DNA from 3 places in the Asanoa sp. WMMD1127 genome. Region 3 is predicted to be linked to each of the others. Evidence: riboswitches for the same ligand, from Rfam matches in the RefSeq annotation. Region 3 holds a riboswitch; each other region holds the start of a gene.
The links. A riboswitch is a leader RNA that binds a small molecule or an ion and turns the genes downstream of it on or off. The one in region 3 is predicted to bind cyclic di-AMP.
Positions count from the first base shown of each region.

Region 1: it holds a riboswitch for cyclic di-AMP, as region 3 does, so the genes downstream of both, O7635_RS00770 (C40 family peptidase) here and O7635_RS06420 (hypothetical protein) in region 3, are expected to answer to the same signal.
Region 2: it holds a riboswitch for cyclic di-AMP, as region 3 does, so the genes downstream of both, O7635_RS36555 (hypothetical protein) here and O7635_RS06420 (hypothetical protein) in region 3, are expected to answer to the same signal.

Region 1 is NZ_JARUBP010000001.1:132,967-138,806, reverse strand. It holds gene O7635_RS00780 (sigma-70 family RNA polymerase sigma factor) at 1-470, shown strand, start outside; gene O7635_RS00775 (hypothetical protein) at 558-1,499, shown strand; gene O7635_RS00770 (C40 family peptidase) at 1,564-2,520, opposite strand; cyclic di-AMP (ydaO/yuaA leader) riboswitch at 2,529-2,655, opposite strand; gene O7635_RS00765 (ABC transporter ATP-binding protein) at 3,043-3,795, shown strand; gene O7635_RS00760 (ABC transporter ATP-binding protein) at 3,792-4,568, shown strand; gene O7635_RS00755 (AMP-binding protein) at 4,565-5,840, shown strand, end outside.
Region 2 is NZ_JARUBP010000001.1:7,652,607-7,658,446, reverse strand. It holds gene O7635_RS36570 (STAS domain-containing protein) at 245-598, shown strand; gene O7635_RS36565 (serine/threonine-protein kinase) at 685-1,437, shown strand; gene O7635_RS36560 (SRPBCC family protein) at 1,447-1,917, shown strand; gene O7635_RS36555 (hypothetical protein) at 1,972-3,042, opposite strand; cyclic di-AMP (ydaO/yuaA leader) riboswitch at 3,051-3,181, opposite strand; gene O7635_RS36550 (cation diffusion facilitator family transporter) at 3,349-4,260, opposite strand; gene O7635_RS36545 (ABC transporter permease) at 4,431-5,840, shown strand, end outside.
Region 3 is NZ_JARUBP010000001.1:1,296,708-1,302,547, reverse strand. It holds gene O7635_RS06430 (diacylglycerol kinase family protein) at 1-87, shown strand, start outside; gene O7635_RS06425 (glutamate-cysteine ligase family protein) at 218-1,453, opposite strand; cyclic di-AMP (ydaO/yuaA leader) riboswitch at 1,831-1,963, shown strand; gene O7635_RS06420 (hypothetical protein) at 1,966-3,012, shown strand; gene O7635_RS06415 (glycoside hydrolase family 65 protein) at 3,009-5,390, opposite strand; gene O7635_RS06410 (beta-phosphoglucomutase family hydrolase) at 5,387-5,840, opposite strand, start outside.

The DNA of each region.
Region 1 (5,840 bases), 1.2 Mb from region 3:
ACCTCGTGGAAGACGTCAACCGGATGCGCAACGTCGCCCGCCAGCTCACCCGCGAGCTCGGTTCCGACCCGGAGCCCGAGCAGATCGCGGCGGCGCTCGGCGTGCCGGTCGAGCGGGTCCACGAGCTGGTCCGCTGGTCGCAGGACACGGTGTCGCTGGACACCCCGGTCGGCGACGACGGCGACACCAACCTCGGCGACCTGGTCGCCGACAACGACGCGCCGTCGCCGGAGGACGTGGTCCTGTCGACGCTCGAGCGGCAGCGCATCGAGAGCCTGCTCAACCACCTCGACGACCGGTCGGCCGGCATCATGCGGGCGCGCTACGGCCTCGAGGACGGTCGCGAGCACTCGCTGACCGAGGTGGCGTCGCGGTTCTCGCTCTCCCGGGAGCGGATCCGCCAGCTCGAGATCCAGGCGCTCGGCCGGCTGCGCGAGTTGGCCCGTGCGGAGGGTCTGCAGGCCGCGTAACGGCGGGTATACAAGTGCGACGAACGGCTGGCGTCCGATAGGGGGACGCCAGCCGTTCTTGTCGTACCCCCGCGGGAGCCTTCACCCATGACACCTTCCGTGGTTCATCGGGCGGTCCTGCCGGCCGCTCCGGTCTACGAGTTCGCCCTCAGCGTCCGCGCGCTCGAGGGCTTCACGCCCATGGCGGGCGACCACCGCATCGCCGACGGCTGGGTGCGGCGGGCGTTCGCCCATCCCGACGCCGCCAGGGCCGCCGCGGGGGCGGCCGTGGTGGCCGAGGTCGGGGCCGACGCCTCCGGCGGCGTGCGGCTGGCGGTGCACGCCGCCTCGGCGCTGACGCCCGACGAGGCCACCGCGGTCGAGCGGGCCGTCGCCGACTGGCTCGGCCTGCGTGACGACCTGACCGGTTTCCACGCGGTCGCCGAGGCCGACCCGGCGATGGCGCCGCTGCTCCGCGTCGCCCGGGGCCTCCACCAGGTGCGCTTCCCGTCCCTGGCCGAGGCGACGGTCTACTTCACGCTCACCCACCGCAGCACCGAGTGGTTCGCCGGCGCCCGCCGCCGACGCATGGCGGCCGACCTCGGCCCGTCCATGGTGGTCGACGACGTGGTCTACCGCGCGTTCCCCGCCCTCGACGTGGTGGCCGGCCTGAGCGACGACCGATTGCTGGCCTACACGGGCAACGCCCAACGCGCGGCCCGCGTCCGCGAGGTGGCCGCCGGCGTGGCGGGGCTGGGGGAGACGTGGCTGCGCGCGGCGCCCCACGCCAACGCCCGCGCGGCGCTGCTGGCCCTGCCGGGCGTGGGCCCGTTCACCGCCGACGCGCTGCTGCTGCGCGGCCTGGGCCGGCCCGACGAGGTTCCGCTCGAGATGCGCCCGTTCCGGCTGGCCGCCGAGCAGGTCTACGGCGCGCCACCGCCGACACCCGACGAGCTACGCGCCCGCTACGGCCGCCACATCGGCTGGTGGGCCTACGTCACCCGCACGGCCCTGCCGTGGTGCGAGACCCCGACCCCGGTCCGGGCCTGACCGTTTGACGCGGTGACCGACGCATGGGGAGGACCGAACCGGTCCTCCCCATGCGGGTGGTCGATCAGCGCACGCGGCCGTAGCCGTAGGGCGACATCATGTCCACTGAGGCCAGCTTCACCGACTCGCCGAACGTGGGCGCGTGGATCACCTGGCCGCCGCCGACATACAGGGCGACGTGCCCCAGCCCCGAATAGAAGACCAGGTCACCGGCGGCCAGCTGGCTCCGCGAGATGTGGGCGACCTTGTCCCATTGCATCGCGGCGTTGTGCGGCAGCGTCTTGCCCGCCGCGCGCCAGGCGGCCAGCGTCAGGCCCGAACAGTCGTAACCGTTGGGTCCTTCGGCGGCCCAGACATAGGGCGTCCCGATCGCGTTGTACGCGTACCGGACCGCGACACCCGCCTTGCCGGAGACCGACGGGATCTTCCCCGAATAGGATGAGCCGCTCGACGTCGAGGAGCCGTAGGCCTGCCTGCGCAGGTCGTACAACTTGTCGAGGTCGTTCTCGATCTTCTTCTTGCGGGCCTGCAGCTCCTTGGCCTGCGCGTCCTGCTGCGCCCGGGCCGTGGCCAGCCGTTGCTGGTCGCTCGTGAGCTGCTCGCGGGTGCTCCGGAACGCGTCGATCTGGGTCTGGCGCTCCCGCGCCAGCGAGTCCAGCGCCGCCATCCGGTCCAGCATGTCGTCGCCACCCGCCAGCAGAGCGCTGGCCGGGCCGAGCCGGCCGGTCTGGTAGGCCGCGACGGCGATGTCACCGACGTCCGCCTGGGCCGCGTCGAGCTGCTGCTGCAGCGGGCCCAGCCGGTCGGCCACCTGGCCCGCCTGCTTCTTGGTTGCCTTCGTCTCCTCGTTGAGCTTGTTGTAGGCCTCGACGACCTTCTCCAGCTCGGCGGAGGACTTGTTGATCTTCGCGGTGAGCTCGCTGGCCGACGGTTCGGCCGACGCGGCGCCCGCGGGCACCGCGACGACTACCGCCATGGCGACCAGCACGAGCGCACGCAGCGACATCCGTGCTGACGACAAAGGGCAGACCCTTCTTCCGCAGCCGCCTACCGGGTTAGCTGTCGGGTTCGGACGAGAAGGACGCCCTACCGCGGTGCGGATTCACCCCAGTGCTCCGTCGGGTCCCCGATTCGCCAGCGTGGGCCCGGGTCGTCTGGGCGCCCGGGGGACGGGCGCGGCACGGGCCGGCGATTCGGCGGCACCGGCGCGGAGCCACCCGGGGGGATGGCTGAGGACCACACCGGCGCCTCACCGTAACCCCGCGCCCCACCAGCACAAAGCCGAGCGGGGGCGAACTGCGGCTTTCGAGGCAATGATCCGCGCCGAAAGCGGGACACCTCACGCCGTGGGCAAAAGAAATTTCATTGGCAGTGCAAAAATCTTGGTCGCAGCTCTAGCGACGCCGGGTTACCACGTAGTTAAATGTGTTTCACCTTGTGACCCAGGCCACACCTGACCATCTCCGCATGCCAGCCTGACCGCATAAGTGGGGCGCCCCCGGTGCTGCAAGTCCGAAATCTCGAGGTCGTCTACGACGACGTGATGCTTGTGTTACGCGGTGTCTCGCTCGACGTCCCGAGCGGCGCCGTCGTCGCCCTGCTCGGCGCCAACGGAGCGGGCAAGACGACACTGCTGCGCGCCCTGACCGGACTGCTCGACGTCCACGACGGCGCGGTGACCAAAGGCTCGGTGACCCTCGACGGCCAACCCATCCACGGCCTGCGCCCCGCCGCGATCGTGCGGCGCGGCATCAGCCAGGTGATGGAGGCCCGCCGGATCTTCGGCGAGCTGAGCGTGGAGGACAACCTCCGGGTCGGCGGCCACACCAACCCGGGCGCGGTGGGTGCGCGGCTCGACCACGTCTACGGCCTGTTCCCCGTGCTCAAGGAGCGTCGCCGCAAGGTGGCCGGCTACCTGTCCGGAGGTGAACAGCAGATGCTCGCGATGGGGCGGGCGCTGATGGCGAAACCTCGCTACCTGTTGCTCGACGAGCCGAGCCTCGGTCTCGCGCCGCGCCTGGTCGACCAGGTCCGCGAGATCATCGTCGAGATCAACAAGTCGGGCACGGCGGTGCTGCTCGTCGAGCAGAACGCGGCGATGGCGCTGTCGATCGCGAGCCACGGCTACGTGCTGGAGACCGGCAAGGTCGTCCTCGACAAGCCCGCCGACCGGCTGCTGGCCGACGACGACGTGCGCGAGTTCTACCTCGGCCTCGGCGCCGCCGACACCGGCACGGCGCGCCGCTCGTTCCGCGAGGTCAAGCACTACAAGCGGCGCAAGCGGTGGTTGTCATGAGCGAAGACATTCTCGTCTTTGACGACGTGCACCTCAGCTTCGCGGGCGTCAAGGCGATCGACGGCATCAGCTTCACCGTCGGCGCCCGTGAGCTGTTCGCGATCATCGGGCCCAACGGCGCCGGCAAGACCTCGATCTTCAACGTGCTCTCCGGGGTCTACCGCCCGCAGCGCGGCCGCGTGCTCTTCGACGGCACGGACCTCGTGGGCCGCCGGCCGCACCAGATCGCCGCCCGCGGCATGGCCCGCACCTTCCAGAACGTCGAGCTGTTCGCCAACCTCACCGTGCTCGACAACCTGATGCTCGGGCGCCACCACCACATCGGCTACGGGACGCTGGCCGCCCTGGCCTGGGTGGGCAAGGCGCGCCGGGCCGAGGTCGCGGCGCGCGAGCGGGTCGAGGACATCATCGACTTCCTCGAGCTCGAGCAGTGGCGCCGGCTGCCGGTCGGCCTGCTGCCCTACGGCGTGCAGAAGCGGGTCGAGCTGGGCCGGGCCCTGGCCATGGAGCCCAAGCTGCTCCTCCTCGACGAGCCGGTGGGCGGCATGAACGTCGAGGAGACCGAGGACATGGCCCGCTACATCCTCGACATCCGCGACGAGCTCGACATCCCGATCCTGCTGGTCGAGCACGACATGGGCCTGGTCATGGACCTGGCCGACCGGGTGATGGTCGTCGACTTCGGCCGGCCCGTCGCCACCGGCGTCCCCGCCGAGATCCAGCACGACCCCGACGTGATCCGCGCCTACCTGGGGGAGGTGGAGCGGGCATGACGATCGCACCGGCCCGCACCGACACGGTGACCACGATCGCGTCGCGCATCCGCGACCGGGCGGCCGAGACGCCGCAGGGCGTCGCGATGCGCGAGAAGCACCACGGCATCTGGCGGCAATACACCTGGTCCGACTACTGGGACCAGGCGCTGACCGTGGCGCACGGCCTGCTGGCCCTCGGCATCGAGCCCGGCGACCGGGTCGCGGTGCACGCCGACAACCGCCCCGAGTGGCTGTTCACCGACATCGCCACCGTGGCGGTGCGGGCGATGACGGTCGGCCTCTACCCGACCAACCCCGCGCCCGAGGTCGGCTACCTGCTCGCCCACTCGGGCGCCAAGGTGCTGGTCGCCGAAGACCAGGAGCAGGTCGACAAGGCGCTCGAGGTGATCGGCGGCTGCCCCGACCTGCAACGGGTGATCTACCTGGAGCCGCGGGGCATCCGGCACCGCTACGACCACCCGGCGCTGCTCGGCTGGGACGACCTGCTGGCCCTCGGCCGCGAGCACCGCGCCGCGCACCCGGACGCGGTCGCCGACCTGATGGCCACCGCGACCCCCGACGACATCGCGACGCTGATCTACACCTCGGGCACCACGGGTCCGCCCAAGGGCGCGATGCTGTCGGTGGCCAATGTGGACTTCGCGGTACGCACGATCAGCGCCGGCCGCGGTTTCGCCGGCGCCCCACCCGGCCCCCGCGACCTGCTGGTTTCCTACCTGCCGCTGTGTCACGTGGCCGAGCGGATCTTCACGATCTGGTTCAACGCGGGCGCGGGCATCCAGGTCAACTTCGCCGAGTCGATCGCCACCGTGCAGGCCAACCTGCGCGAGGTGCAGCCGACGATCCTGTTCGGGGTGCCCCGCATCTGGGAGAAGATGCTCGCCACGGTCCAGATCAAGCTGGCCAACGCGTCGCCGATCAAGCGCGCCAACGCCCGCCTCTGGCTCAAGGTGGCCGACCGGATCGGCGGCACGCTCGTGCGCACCGGCGGCGTGCACACCACGGGCACCCGGCTGGCGTACGCCATAGGTTGGCTCTTCTTCTATCGCGCGCTGCGTGAGCGGGTCGGCATCGGCCGGGTCCGGTTCGCGGCCTCCGGCGCCGCCCCGATCGCACCCGACGTGCTGCGCTTCTTCATGGGCATCGGCGTGCCGATGTACGAGGTCTACGGCATGACCGAGAGCTCGGCGATCGCGACCGGCAACCGGCCCCGCCGCGTGCGGCTCGGCACCGTCGGCGAGCCCGAGGACGACACCGAGCTCCGGCTCG
Region 2 (5,840 bases), 6.4 Mb from region 3:
ACGACCGACACGTGCGGTAGGCTGGCCGCGGCCGAATTCGCCGCCTGTGCTCCGTTCGGGCGAGTCGAAGGTCACATACTCATAGTTTTGCCCGGCTATGCCGGTTTCGGAATACAAGAAAGGGGAAGTACGCGGCCGCAAGGCTGGCGACCATGTGATGGATGCGAATACCCTCGGTCGCGGTCCGCGTACTGTCGAGAGGTCCCCTGGATGCGGACCGAGGATCGAGCTCGGAGGTAGTTGCGTGAGTCTGTCGATGGTGACAACTCGGCGTGCCAACGGAGTCCTCGAGATCGCCCCCCGCGGTGAGATCGACGTCGACTCCGCCCACGAGGTCAAAGAGGCCATCGCCGCGGCGTTGACCGACGATCGCCCCACCCGGATCGAGCTCAACCTGCGACTGGTGAGCTTCATCGACTCGGTCGGCATCAGCGCGATGGTCGCCGGCTTCCAGACGGCCGAGGTGAGCGGCGTCAAGCTCGTCGTCACCGAGCCGAGCCGGTTCGTCCACCGCCAGCTCTGGGTCACCGGGCTGCTCGGTCTGTTCGGGGCGCCGGAGCCCTATCTCGGCGACCTCAACACGCCCGCCGGCGCCTGACGTTTATGGGCGGTTAAAGCCTGCCCGTCACCTCTTGTCCGGGCACCGGAGATCCGGAAGAGTCCCGGGTCGTGGCGTGGTTGCGGATGGGCACGACCATCCTCCGGCGATACGTGCTGCTGGGCCCGATCGCGCGCGGCGGCGTGTCGACGGTCTACCACGGTTTCGACAGCCACTCCGCCCGCCCGCTGGCCGTGAAGGTCATCACTCCCGCGCACGCCGACACCGCCGGCCGCGAGGCCGCGATCACGGAACGGCTGCGCCACCCCAGCGTCCCCAAGGTGTACGACCACGGCGCCGCCCCGCTGCCCGACGGCTCGGTGGCGCCGTACGTCGTGCTCGAGCTGCTCGACGGCGTCGCCCTGGCCGGCCGGCTGGTCGGGGGCCCGCTGCCGTGGCCCGAGGCGGTGCGGATCGCGGCCACCGTCGCCGACGTGCTGGCCGTCGCCCACCGCCGCGGCGTCGTGCACCGCGACGTCTCCGCCCGCAACGTCATGCTCACCCGGGCCGGCGCCAAGATGATCGACTTCGGCCTGGCCGGCCCCGCCGGCGCCCCCGGGCTGCCGGCCGACGACGTGTTCGGGCTCGGCGTGCTGCTCCACCAGATGCTCACGGGCCAGGCCGCCAATTCGCGCCCGGGCGCCGCGCCGGCGCCGGTGCTGGCCGTGCCGGGCCTGCCGCGGGCCGTCGCCGAGCTGTGCCGGGCCACGATGAGCCGCACTCCGACCGATCGTCCGATCAGCGCGGACGTCGCCATCGGTCTATGGTCGGCGATCATGCCGGCCAGCGCTCCGACCCCGCGTGCCCTACCGGCGCCGGCTCTGCACCGCCTCAACTAGGAGTTCGAGATGGCGAAGAGCGGCACGTTCACCTACTCCTTCGAGGCGCGCTGCGAGCCGGAGGTGGCGGTCGCGCTGCTGTCGGACTTCAGCCGGCACACGGAGCTGCACCCGTTCATCGTCAAGGTCACCGAGCGACCGCCGGTCGACGGCGCGGTGCGCAGCTTCGTCATCAACGACCGCTTCCCGCTGGGCCCGTTCCACTTCACGACGACCTACACGGCGGACGTGCTGGCGATCAACCGTCCCGGCCCGAGCGCCGGCCCGGCGGAGATCATCACCCTGGCCCGCCAGCGCCCCGGCACGACGCTGCGCAACAACACCCGCATCCACCCGATGTCCGGCGGCGGCATCCGCGCCGACGTCACGATCACGCTCACCGCGCCGACACCGCTCTACGCGTACGCCTTCAAGCAGGCCCAGGCGGCCCACCACGCACTGGCCGAGCGCCTCCCGCGGGTGCTGGAGAAGCAGGCCTGACGAACGCATCCGGGGGTACGCCGCGCGGCGTACCCCCGGATGGTTTTCGGGACCTCAGTAGACGCTCAGGTGGACGTGGTTGGTGTGGTCGCTGGACGGGTCTCCGCCCGCCCCGCTGTAGGCCTTCCAGCCGCTGCTCGGCAGCCAGATCTGCCGGTACCAGATCACGTAGAGCACGGCCAACCGGTCCGAGTTGCGGATGAAGTAGTTGGCCAGGTTGGTGCCGTAGGTCTTGTCTCCACCGGTCGCGTCGCCCTCGAAGCCGCCCTTGGCCGCCGCGTAGTCGCACGCCCGGCCCTTGGGATGCTCGCCGGAACCGCCGCTGCGGTAACACGAGACATAACGCGTGAAGCCCGCCGCCTTCGCCTGCTGCAGGGCGTGCAGGTTGCGCGGGGTGATGCAGCCGTTGGCCGGTGTCGGGTCGTTGACGCTGCACGACTCGGTGGGCCAGCTGCCGTCGCTGTTGCGCTTCGCCGGTGTGGCCGTGGCGCCGCCGGAGCCGCCGGTGTTGCTCCCGGAGCCGCCCGACTGCGCCGCCTTCGCCGCGGCCGCCTTCTGCTGGCGGGCGGCCACGTCGAGTGCCCGCTCGGCCTGGTCCTTGCGGGCCTTCATGAGGGCGACCTGGCGCTCCTGCTCGCGTACCTCCGTCTTGATCGCCGCCGTCGCCTCGGCAGCCTTCGCCTTGGTCTGCTCCAGGTTGCTGATCTCACGCTGCTCGTTGGCGGCGACCATGCCGAGCGCGTTGGCCCGTTCCAGGAAGCGGTCGGGGGAGTCCGCGTTGATCAGCGCCGACATCGGGCCGAGCCGGCCGGTGCGGTAGGCCGTGCGGCCGATCTCCGCGACCGCGTCGACGTGCGAGGCCAGGTCCTGCTCGACGGTCCGGAGGGTGGCCTCCTGCTCCTTCTGCTTGGCCTGGGACCGCTTCAACGCCGCCTGCGCGTCGAGGAAGCCCCGGCTGGCCTTGTCGAGCTGGTCCCGCAGCTCGGCGGTGCCGCCCTCGTCGTCGGGGTCGGCGTTGGCCGGCGCCATCGGGCCGACGAGCCCGACGACGAGGCCGAACAGCACGACGGTCGCGACCCGGATCCATCGTCGTCGGAGGTGCGGATGACTGGGGGGATCGATCATCTGGGGGCATGTCCTTCCGTCAGCCGCCGACCGGGTTAGCTGACGGGTTCGGGACGGAAGTTGATCCCTACCGCTGGCGCGGATTCACCCCAGGTGCCTGGTTCCCCGGCTCGCCGTGGCGATTAGGCGACGATCTCCGCAGGCACCGGTGGGGTGCCGGCCAGCGAAGATCGATCTGGAGACTACCGAGGAATGCCTACTCTGCGGGAGCGCCGTTAAAAGCGCATTAGCCGGGCTTGCCCGGATTTATCCGGGCAAATCTCGGCTGAAGGTCACGAAAGTTAAGGCCGATCTAAGCACCCACGGTCACCAACTCGCGGTACGGCAGTCGCCGGTGGCCGCCACCGGCTCCACCTGAAGGGTGGCGTGGTCGATGCCGAAGCCGTCGTGCAGCGCCTCCCGGGCCGCCGCCAGCACCGTGGCCACCTCCGCGTCGCCCTCGATGCCGAGGTGCGCCGAGGCCACGTCCATGCCCGAGGTCAGCGTCCAGACGTGCAGGTCGTGCACGTCGCAGACGCCCGGCACCGCGCCCAGCGAGGTGCGCATGGCCGCGACGTCGAGGTGCTCCGGCGCGGCCTGCACCAGGATCCGCAGCGCCTCGCGACCGAGCTTCCAGGTGCGGGGGAGGATGAACAGGCCGACCGCGACCGCGATCAGCGGGTCGACCAGGAACCAGCCGGTGGCGGCGATGATGCCGGCGCCGACCAGCACGCCGACGGAGCCGACGAGGTCGCCGAGCACCTCCAGATAGGCGCCGCGGACGTTGATGCTCTCGCGTGCGCCCTCGCGCAGCAGCCCGAACGCCACGATGTTGGCCACCAGGCCCAGCCCGGCCACGATCAGCATCGGCGTCGTGTCGACCGCGGGCGCGTCGCCGAACCGGCGCACGGCCTCGACCAGCACGTAGATCGCGACGCCGAACAGCAGCACCGCGTTGGCCAGCGCGGCCAGGACCTCCAGGCGATAGAGGCCGAAGGTCCGCTGCGGGTCGCGGGCGGCCGCCCGCCGGGCCGCGGTGATCGCGGCGAGCGCCATGCCGATGCCGAGCACGTCGGTGAACATGTGGCCGGCGTCGGAGAGCAGGGCCAGGGAGCCGGTGGCGAACGCGGTGACGGCCTCGACCACCATGAAGACGGCGAGCAGCGCGAAGGCGGCCCAGAGGCGCCCCCGGTGCCGCGCGCCGGCGTCGCGCGCGCCGTGGTCGTGTCCTGCTCCCACCGGTCCTCCTGCCTGGCTCGCTCGCTGCTGGCTCCAGTCTTATGCAAACATCGCTATGTATGCAAAGGTGACACCGGTAACCATTCCCATTGTCCGTCGGCCGGTGGTGTCGGGATGTTTACCGCAGGGGTGTGGCGTGACCCCTGTTGCCCTTGGTCAGACTGGGCGTCGTGAAACGGCCTCTCCTTCGCCTCGCCGTCACCGGTTTCCGGGCCCACGCCGTGCGGCTGGTGCTGACCGGTTTCGCGGTGATGGTGGGAGTCGGCTTCCTCGCGGGCACCCTGGTCTACGGCGACACCGCCCGGGCCGCCTTCTACGACGACCTGGCCCGCTCGGCCCGCAACGTCGACGTGGCCGTCGAGCCGGCCGGGCTGCTCGCCGAGCGCGACACGGTGGAGACCATCGCCGCCCTCGACGGGGTCGCGGCCGTGGACGGCCGGATGGCGGCCTGGCTCAGCATGCTGGACCGCGAGGGCAAGATCATGATGGACCACGGCCACGTCGGGTACGGGCTCTCCGTCCCGGACGTGCCGGCCCTGGCCGCGTACGACCTGCTGGCCGGCCGCCTGCCCACCGGCCCGGGTGAGCTGGCGGTCGAGAAGAACACCGTCGCGCGGGCCGGGTTCACGATCGGCGGGCCGGTGACCGTGCTCGACGCCGCCGGGTCGCCCCGCACGCTGACCCTCGTCGGGGTGCTGGACCTCGGCGTCAACCGGCTCTACGGCGGGTCCACCGTCGCCGCCCTCACCGACGACTCCCTGACGGCGCTGACCGGCACGCAGCGGTTCGCCGAGGTCGTGGTCAGCGCCCGCCCGGGCGTGTCCGAGGCGGTGCTGCGCGACCGGGTGGCGGCGGCGCTCGGGCCCGCGTACCCGGTGCTGACCGGTTTCGAACTGCGCGAGCGGCTGGCCGTCGAGGCCGGCAAGTACGTCACCGGCTTCGTCGCCGTGCTGCTCGGCTTCGGCCTGGTCGCGGTGACCGTGTCGGCGTTCGTCATCTACAACACGTTCGCGATCCTGGCCGCGCAGCGCACCCGCGAGCTGGCCCTGCTGCGCGCCGTGGGCGCCTCCCGCCGCCAGGTCACCGGCACCGTGCTGCTGGAAGCGCTGCTGCTGGGCATCGTCGCCTCGGTCGGCGGCCTGGTGATGAGCGTGGTCATCGGGTACGGCCTGATCTGGGGCCGCGAGCTCGTCGCCACCGACATCCCGCTGCACACGCCGGTGGTGCGCTGGCCGACGTTCCTGGTCGCGGTCGGCTTCGGCACGTTCGTGGCGGTGGTCTCCGCGCTGGTGCCCGCGATCGGGGCCGGCCGGGTCGCGCCGCTGGCCGCGCTGCGCGCCGCGGCCCTGGCGGAGCCGCGGGCGGTCGCCGGCGGCCGGCGCACCGCCCGGGTGATCGGCGCCGGGGTGCTGGCCGTGGCCGGCCTGCTGGCCGTCGTCGGCGGCGTGCCGCTCGGCTTCCCCGGCCTCCCGCTCGTGCTGGGCGGCGGCATGCTGCTGTTCGTCGCCGCCGTGGTCGCCGGCCCGCTGCTGGTGCCGCGGGCGGTCGCGCTGGTCGGCTGGCTACCAGCCCGGCTGTTC
Region 3 (5,840 bases):
GGCGGCGCCCGCAGCGCGGCCAAGAAGCTGAAGGCCCGCGCGGTCCCGGCCGCCGTCACCCTCTGCCTCCCCGAGGACCGCCCCTGACGCCTCACGCGAAGGAACGGCCCGTTGCTAACGCTTTCCGCATAGGAACGGCCCGTTGCTAACGCCGGCAGCCCGGGGTGGGGCGGGGCGCGACGGTCCAGCGAGGGCTGGGCTGGCGCAGGGTGGGTTGTCAGCCGAGGGCGGGCTCCGTGAAGGTGGCCGGCGGGACCGGGTCGTCGGCGGGGCAGGCGCCGCGCGCCACGTAGCGTTCGATGAACGTCTCCACCGCCTGCTGGATGCGCGGGCCCGCGCCGCGGCGGTCCAGGGCGGCGGCCGCCGCCGTGAAGCAGCTCAGCGCGGCCGACGCCAGGGCGGGGTCGCGCAGGCCCGTGCGGGCCGCGGCCACCCAGTCGCGGTGCCGGCGCAGCGGTGAGCGCAGGTGCTCGGTGGCCGCGGCCGCCGCGTCGGCGGCGAGCGGGTCGTCGAGCAACGCCGTCACCACCGCCAGCGGCACCACCCAGCCGTCGCCGGGCTGCTGGTCGATCATGCGGAACTCGAGGTAGCCGCGCGGGCGTACCGGTGGCACAAGGGTGCCCAGGTGGCGCTCCAGATCCTCCAGGGTGGCGGGGCGCGGACCATGCCCCCGCAGCCAGGACCGCATCGTCAGGCCGGTCGGCACCAGCCAGGGTTCCGGCCCCGCGACCATGGCGACGTTGGCGCGCAGCGCGTAGCGGGCCCAGTCGGACCGGGGCTCGCCGCCCGCTCGCGGCGCGCGGGTGCGGCTCGCGTCCGTGCCGAAGCGCAGCGCCTGGCGGTAGGAGACCCAGCGGGTGCCGCGTACGGCGTGGGGCGAGTTGGCGAACGCCGCCAGCAGGACCGGGCCGATCGCGTCGGCCAGCCACCAGCGCATCCGGTAGCCGGCCCAGCCGTCGGAGTCGTCGCCGGCGTCCAGGCAGACCTGCACGCTGGCGGAGTTGCACATGACCGCCAGCCCTTTGCCGCCCGACCGGGCGTGGTATTCGGCGAGCGCGACGTAGCGCGGGTGCGTCGTGACCAGCTCGGGCCGGCGGTGCGCGTCGAGACCGGTGCCGTCCAGCACCAGGCCCTCGGCGGACAGCGCCGACCGCACGATGGCGAGGTCGGTGCGGGCGGCCGACACGCAGTCGGACAGGGACGCGCCGACCGCTGACGAGATCTCCAGCTGGCCGCCTGGCTCGATGGTGATCTGGCCGCCGCCGGGCAAGGAGCCCAGGCCGGCGGTGGCCGCGGTCAACCGGGCGATCGACGGGCGCGCCAGCGGCGCGCGCGGGTCGCGCACGGGATATTCCAGCTCGACGCCGACCCGGCCGATCGGGCCGACCCGAAATCCCGCGGCGGCGACATAGGTCTCCGCCGCTTGCTCCGTGAGGACGGCGATGTCGTCCACGGCGCCTCCGATGAGTGCGGTTATCTGCCGCCGTCGGCAGGAGTCGCCGGCGGCGCCGTTGGGGTGGGGTGGTGTGCCGGCCGGTAACCCGGTCGGGGTGACTCCATTAGCGGCCCCGCGAGCCTCCTTGTCCAGCGGAACCGGCCAACTCGAAATGAACACCCGATTGACCACACGTTCGGCTGACACCGGCGGTTGCGTACGCCTTCTTTCACGTTTTCCCGTGCCCTTTCTTAAGCGCTCCTTACGTCACCGAAAGTCGTTGGTACGTAACGCATTCCAGGGCAAAGGAAGAGGCATCCGATCCTTGCGAAGAATAGGTCGGGATCGGTTAAGCTGGCTCCGGCTTCCGCCGGATCATCCCCCCGGTGACCCCGGCGCAGTTGCCGCCTAATCGCCGAGAGGCGAGCCGGGGACCCGTGTTCCTGGGGTGAGTCCGCGACAGCGGTAGGGGTTGTTCCGCCCCGAACCCGTCAGCTAACCCGGTAGGCGGCCCTACCGAAGGAACGTGAATGACGCGCAAAGGACGCACGCGCGCTCTCGCCCGGCGCGCCGCCCTGGTCGGCACCGTAACGCTGCTGGTGGGCATCGGCCTCGCCCCGGCAGCGGTCGCCGCACCCAACCCCACCCCCTCACCGCCCCGCGAAGGCGGAAAGAACGAACTGATCGACGAGGCCATCGAGCGCACCAGTCGCGCCTTTGTCGAGGCGAAGAACGCGGTCACCGACTCCCGCAAGAAGCAGGACGCGCTCAACAAGGAGATGGCCCGGCTCGAAGTGCGCCGGGCCGCGCTGGCGCCGCAGGCCGCCGAGATCGCCCGGCACAACTACATGAACGGCCGGATCGGTCCGGCGCTCATGTTGCTCAACAGCCGGGACGAGAACGAGTTCCTGGACAAGGCCGAGACCCTCGAGATGCTGTCGGCGTACGACAACGAGCGGTTGGCCGAGCTCGCCGACAACCAGCGCCAGGCCGCGGCGGCCAAGGCCCAGCTCGACCTGGAGACCAAGCGCGAGTCGGCCCAGCTGGCCGTGATGGCCAAGCAGAAGTCCGATGTGGAGAAGGCGTTCAAGCTCGCCGGCGGTCGGACGGTGAACGGCAACGCGTACGTGAACCAGCCCGTCGCCCGGCAGTCGCCGCGTGCCTCGGACGGCTCGTTCCCGGCGCAGTCGTGCAGTGTGGACGACCCGACGACCAACGGGTGCATCACGCCGCGCACGCTGTTCGCGCTCAAGGAGACCCAGCGGCTGGGCTTCAAGCGGTTCGTCTCGTGTCACCGGGACGGCGGCCCCTTCGAGCATCCGAAGGGGCGCGCCTGCGACTTCTCGGTGTTCAAGACCAACGACTTCGGCAGCGGGGACGCCCAGGGCGACGCCCGGTTCTACGGCAACAACCTGGCGGCGTTCCTGGTGAAGAACGCCGACAAGCTGGGGATCCTCTACGTCATCTGGTACCGGCAGGTGTGGCTACCGTCGACGGGCACCTGGAAGTCCTACAGCGGCGCCCATGGCGACCCGTCCAGCGACCACACCAACCACGTCCACTTGTCGCTTCTCTAGCGCCGCCTGGTGTCGGGCACCGGCCTGCGGGCCGGGGCCCGACCCGCGGGCTGGCGCGGCTGCCGGCGGTGCGGATCGAGCTGCGGGATCTTGACCCGCACCTCCTTCTCGCAGGTCACCGTGATCGGCTCGCCATGGTGGCTGAGGTCGATGCTGGCATCGTCGGGCTCGCCGTCCCGCAGCGAATAGATCGCCTCGTGCTGCCGCACGTCGACCCGCAGCCGCTTGCCCTTCCACATGAGAGCGAACTCCAACCGGCTGATCCGGGCCGGCAGGCGCGGCATGAACGTGAGCTGCTCCTCGTGGTCGCGCATGCCGCCGAACCCGGCGACCAGGCCGAGCCAGGCGCCGGCGAGGGCGGCGATGTGCAGCCCCTCCCGGGTGTTGTTGTGGATGTCGTGCAGGTCCATCAGCGCGGCCTCGCCGAGGTAGTCGTGGGCCAGCTCGAGGTAGCCCACCTCGGCCGCGACCACGGCCTGCGTGCACGCCGACAACGACGAGTCGCGGACCGTACGCCGCTCGTAGTAGTCGAAGTTGCGCAGTTTCTGCTCGTCGGAGAACGCGTCGCCGCACCAGTGCATCGCCAGCACGAGGTCGGACTGCTTGACCACCTGGCGCCGGTAGAGGTCGAAGTACGGGTAGTTGAGCAGCAGCGGGTAGTTCTCCGGCGGCGTGTTGTCGAAGTCCCACTCCTGGTAGCGGGTGAAGCCCTCGACCTGCGGGTGCACACCGAGCTCTTCGTCGTACGGGATGTGCATGTTGGCGGCCGCGTCCCGCCAGGCGGCGGTCTCCTCGTCGTCGACGCCCAGCCGCCACGCCCGCTCGCTGTGCCGGTTGACGCACTCGGCGGCCTCGATCATGTTCCGCCGCGCCATCAGGTTGGTGTAGATGTTGTCGTTCTTGACCGCGGTGTATTCGTCGGGACCGGTCACGCCGTCGATGTGGAACTTGCCGTGCCGGTCGTGGTGGCCGAGCGAGTGCCACAGCCGGGCGGTCTCGACCAGCAGCTCCAGGCCGATCTCGCGCTCGAAGTCGGCGTCGCCGGTGGCCTGCACGTAGCGGCGCACCGCGTCGGCGATACCGGCGTTGACGTGGAAACCGGCCGTGCCCGCCGGCCAGTAGCCCGAACACTCCTGGCCGCGGATCGTCCGCCACGGGAACGCGGCGCCGCGCAGGCCCAGCTGCTTGGCCCGATCGCGGGCCATGTCCAGGGTCGCGTGCCGCCAGCGCAGGGCGTGCGCCACCGCCACCGGCTGGGTGTACGTCAGCACGGGGAGCGCGAACATCTCGGTGTCCCAGAAGACGTGGCCGTCGTAGCCGGGCCCGGTCAGCCCCTTGGCCGCGATCGGCCGCAGCTCGGCCCGGGCGCCGGCCTGCAGCACGTGGAACAGCCCGAACCGGACCGCCTGCTGCACCTCGGAGTCGCCCTCGACCTTGACGTCGGCCGCGTCCCAGAACGTGTCGAGGTATTCCTTCTGCTCGCGGACCAGGCCGTCCCAGCCGGAGAACTCGGCGGCCGCCAGCGCGGCGCTGACCTGGTCGCGGATCGCGGGCAGCGAGCGCCGGCTGGACCAGCCGTAGGCCAGCAGCTTGACCACGACCAGCTTCTCGCCCGGCTTGAGCACGCAGGCGATCGTGGTGCGGGCCCAGTCGTCGTGCGACTCGGTGTTGATGTTGGTCTTGGCCGGACCGTCGACCTCGTGCTGCATCGCGGCGCCGACCCGCAGGCCGCTCCGCTTGGTGCGGTGGATCAGCAGGCCGCGGGTCTTGTCGGTGACCCGCTCCTCGATCTGCAGTGGACGTTCGAGCACGGCGGCGACCCGCGGGTCCCGGCTCTGCCCGGGCAGCTCCTCGTTGGCCACGAGCTCCGACTGCACGATCAGCCGCAGCGGCTCGTCGACGGCCTCGACCTCGTAGCGGATCGCGGCGATCGAGCGCTGGGTGAACGAGACGAGCCGGGTGCTGCGCACCTTGACCGCCCGGCCCGCCGGCGAACGCCAGTGCACCGTCCGGTCGAGCGTGCCGGCTCGCAGGTCGAGCACGCGGGAGTGCGCGTCGAGCTCGCCGTAGCGCACGTCGAACGGCTCGTCGTCGACCAGCAGCCGGATCAGCTTGCCGTTGGTCACGTTGACCACGGTCTGGCCCGACTCGGGGAAGCCGTAGCCGGCCTCGGCGTAGGGCAGCGGGCGCAGCTCGTAGAACGAGTTGAGATAGGTGCCGGGAAGGCCGTGCGGCTCGCCCTCGTCGAGGTTGCCGCGCATCCCGATGTGCCCGTTGCCGAGCGCGAAGACCGACTCGGCCTGCGCCAGCACGTCGAGGTCGAGCCTCGTCTCCCGGACGTGCCAGGCCTCGACCGGATAGGCCCGCTCGCGGATCATGCCGTGCCCTCCAGCAGCTCAGAAAGGTCGCGCACGACGACGTCGGCGCCGTGTGTCTTCAGGTCGGCGCCGTGGCTGCCACCCACCCGGTCAACGCCGATGACGATGCCGAAGTTGCCCGCCCGGCCCGCCTCCACCCCGGCGAGTGCGTCCTCGAAGACGGCCGCGTCGGCGGGGTCGACGCCCAGCAGCTCGGCGCCGCGCAGGAAGGTGTCCGGCTTGGGCTTGCCGGGCAGCTTCTCGGCCCGCGCGACGTTGCCGTCGACCCGGGCCTGGAGCAGCTCACCGAGCCCAGTGATCTTCAGGATGTCCGGGGTGTTGGCGCTGGCCGAGACGACCGCCGTCTTGAGGCCGGCTTGGCGGGCGGCGCGCAGGTACGCGACCGAGCCGTCGTAGACCGCGACGCCGTCTTCCCGGATCCGGCGCAGCAGCACCTCGTTCTTGCGGTTG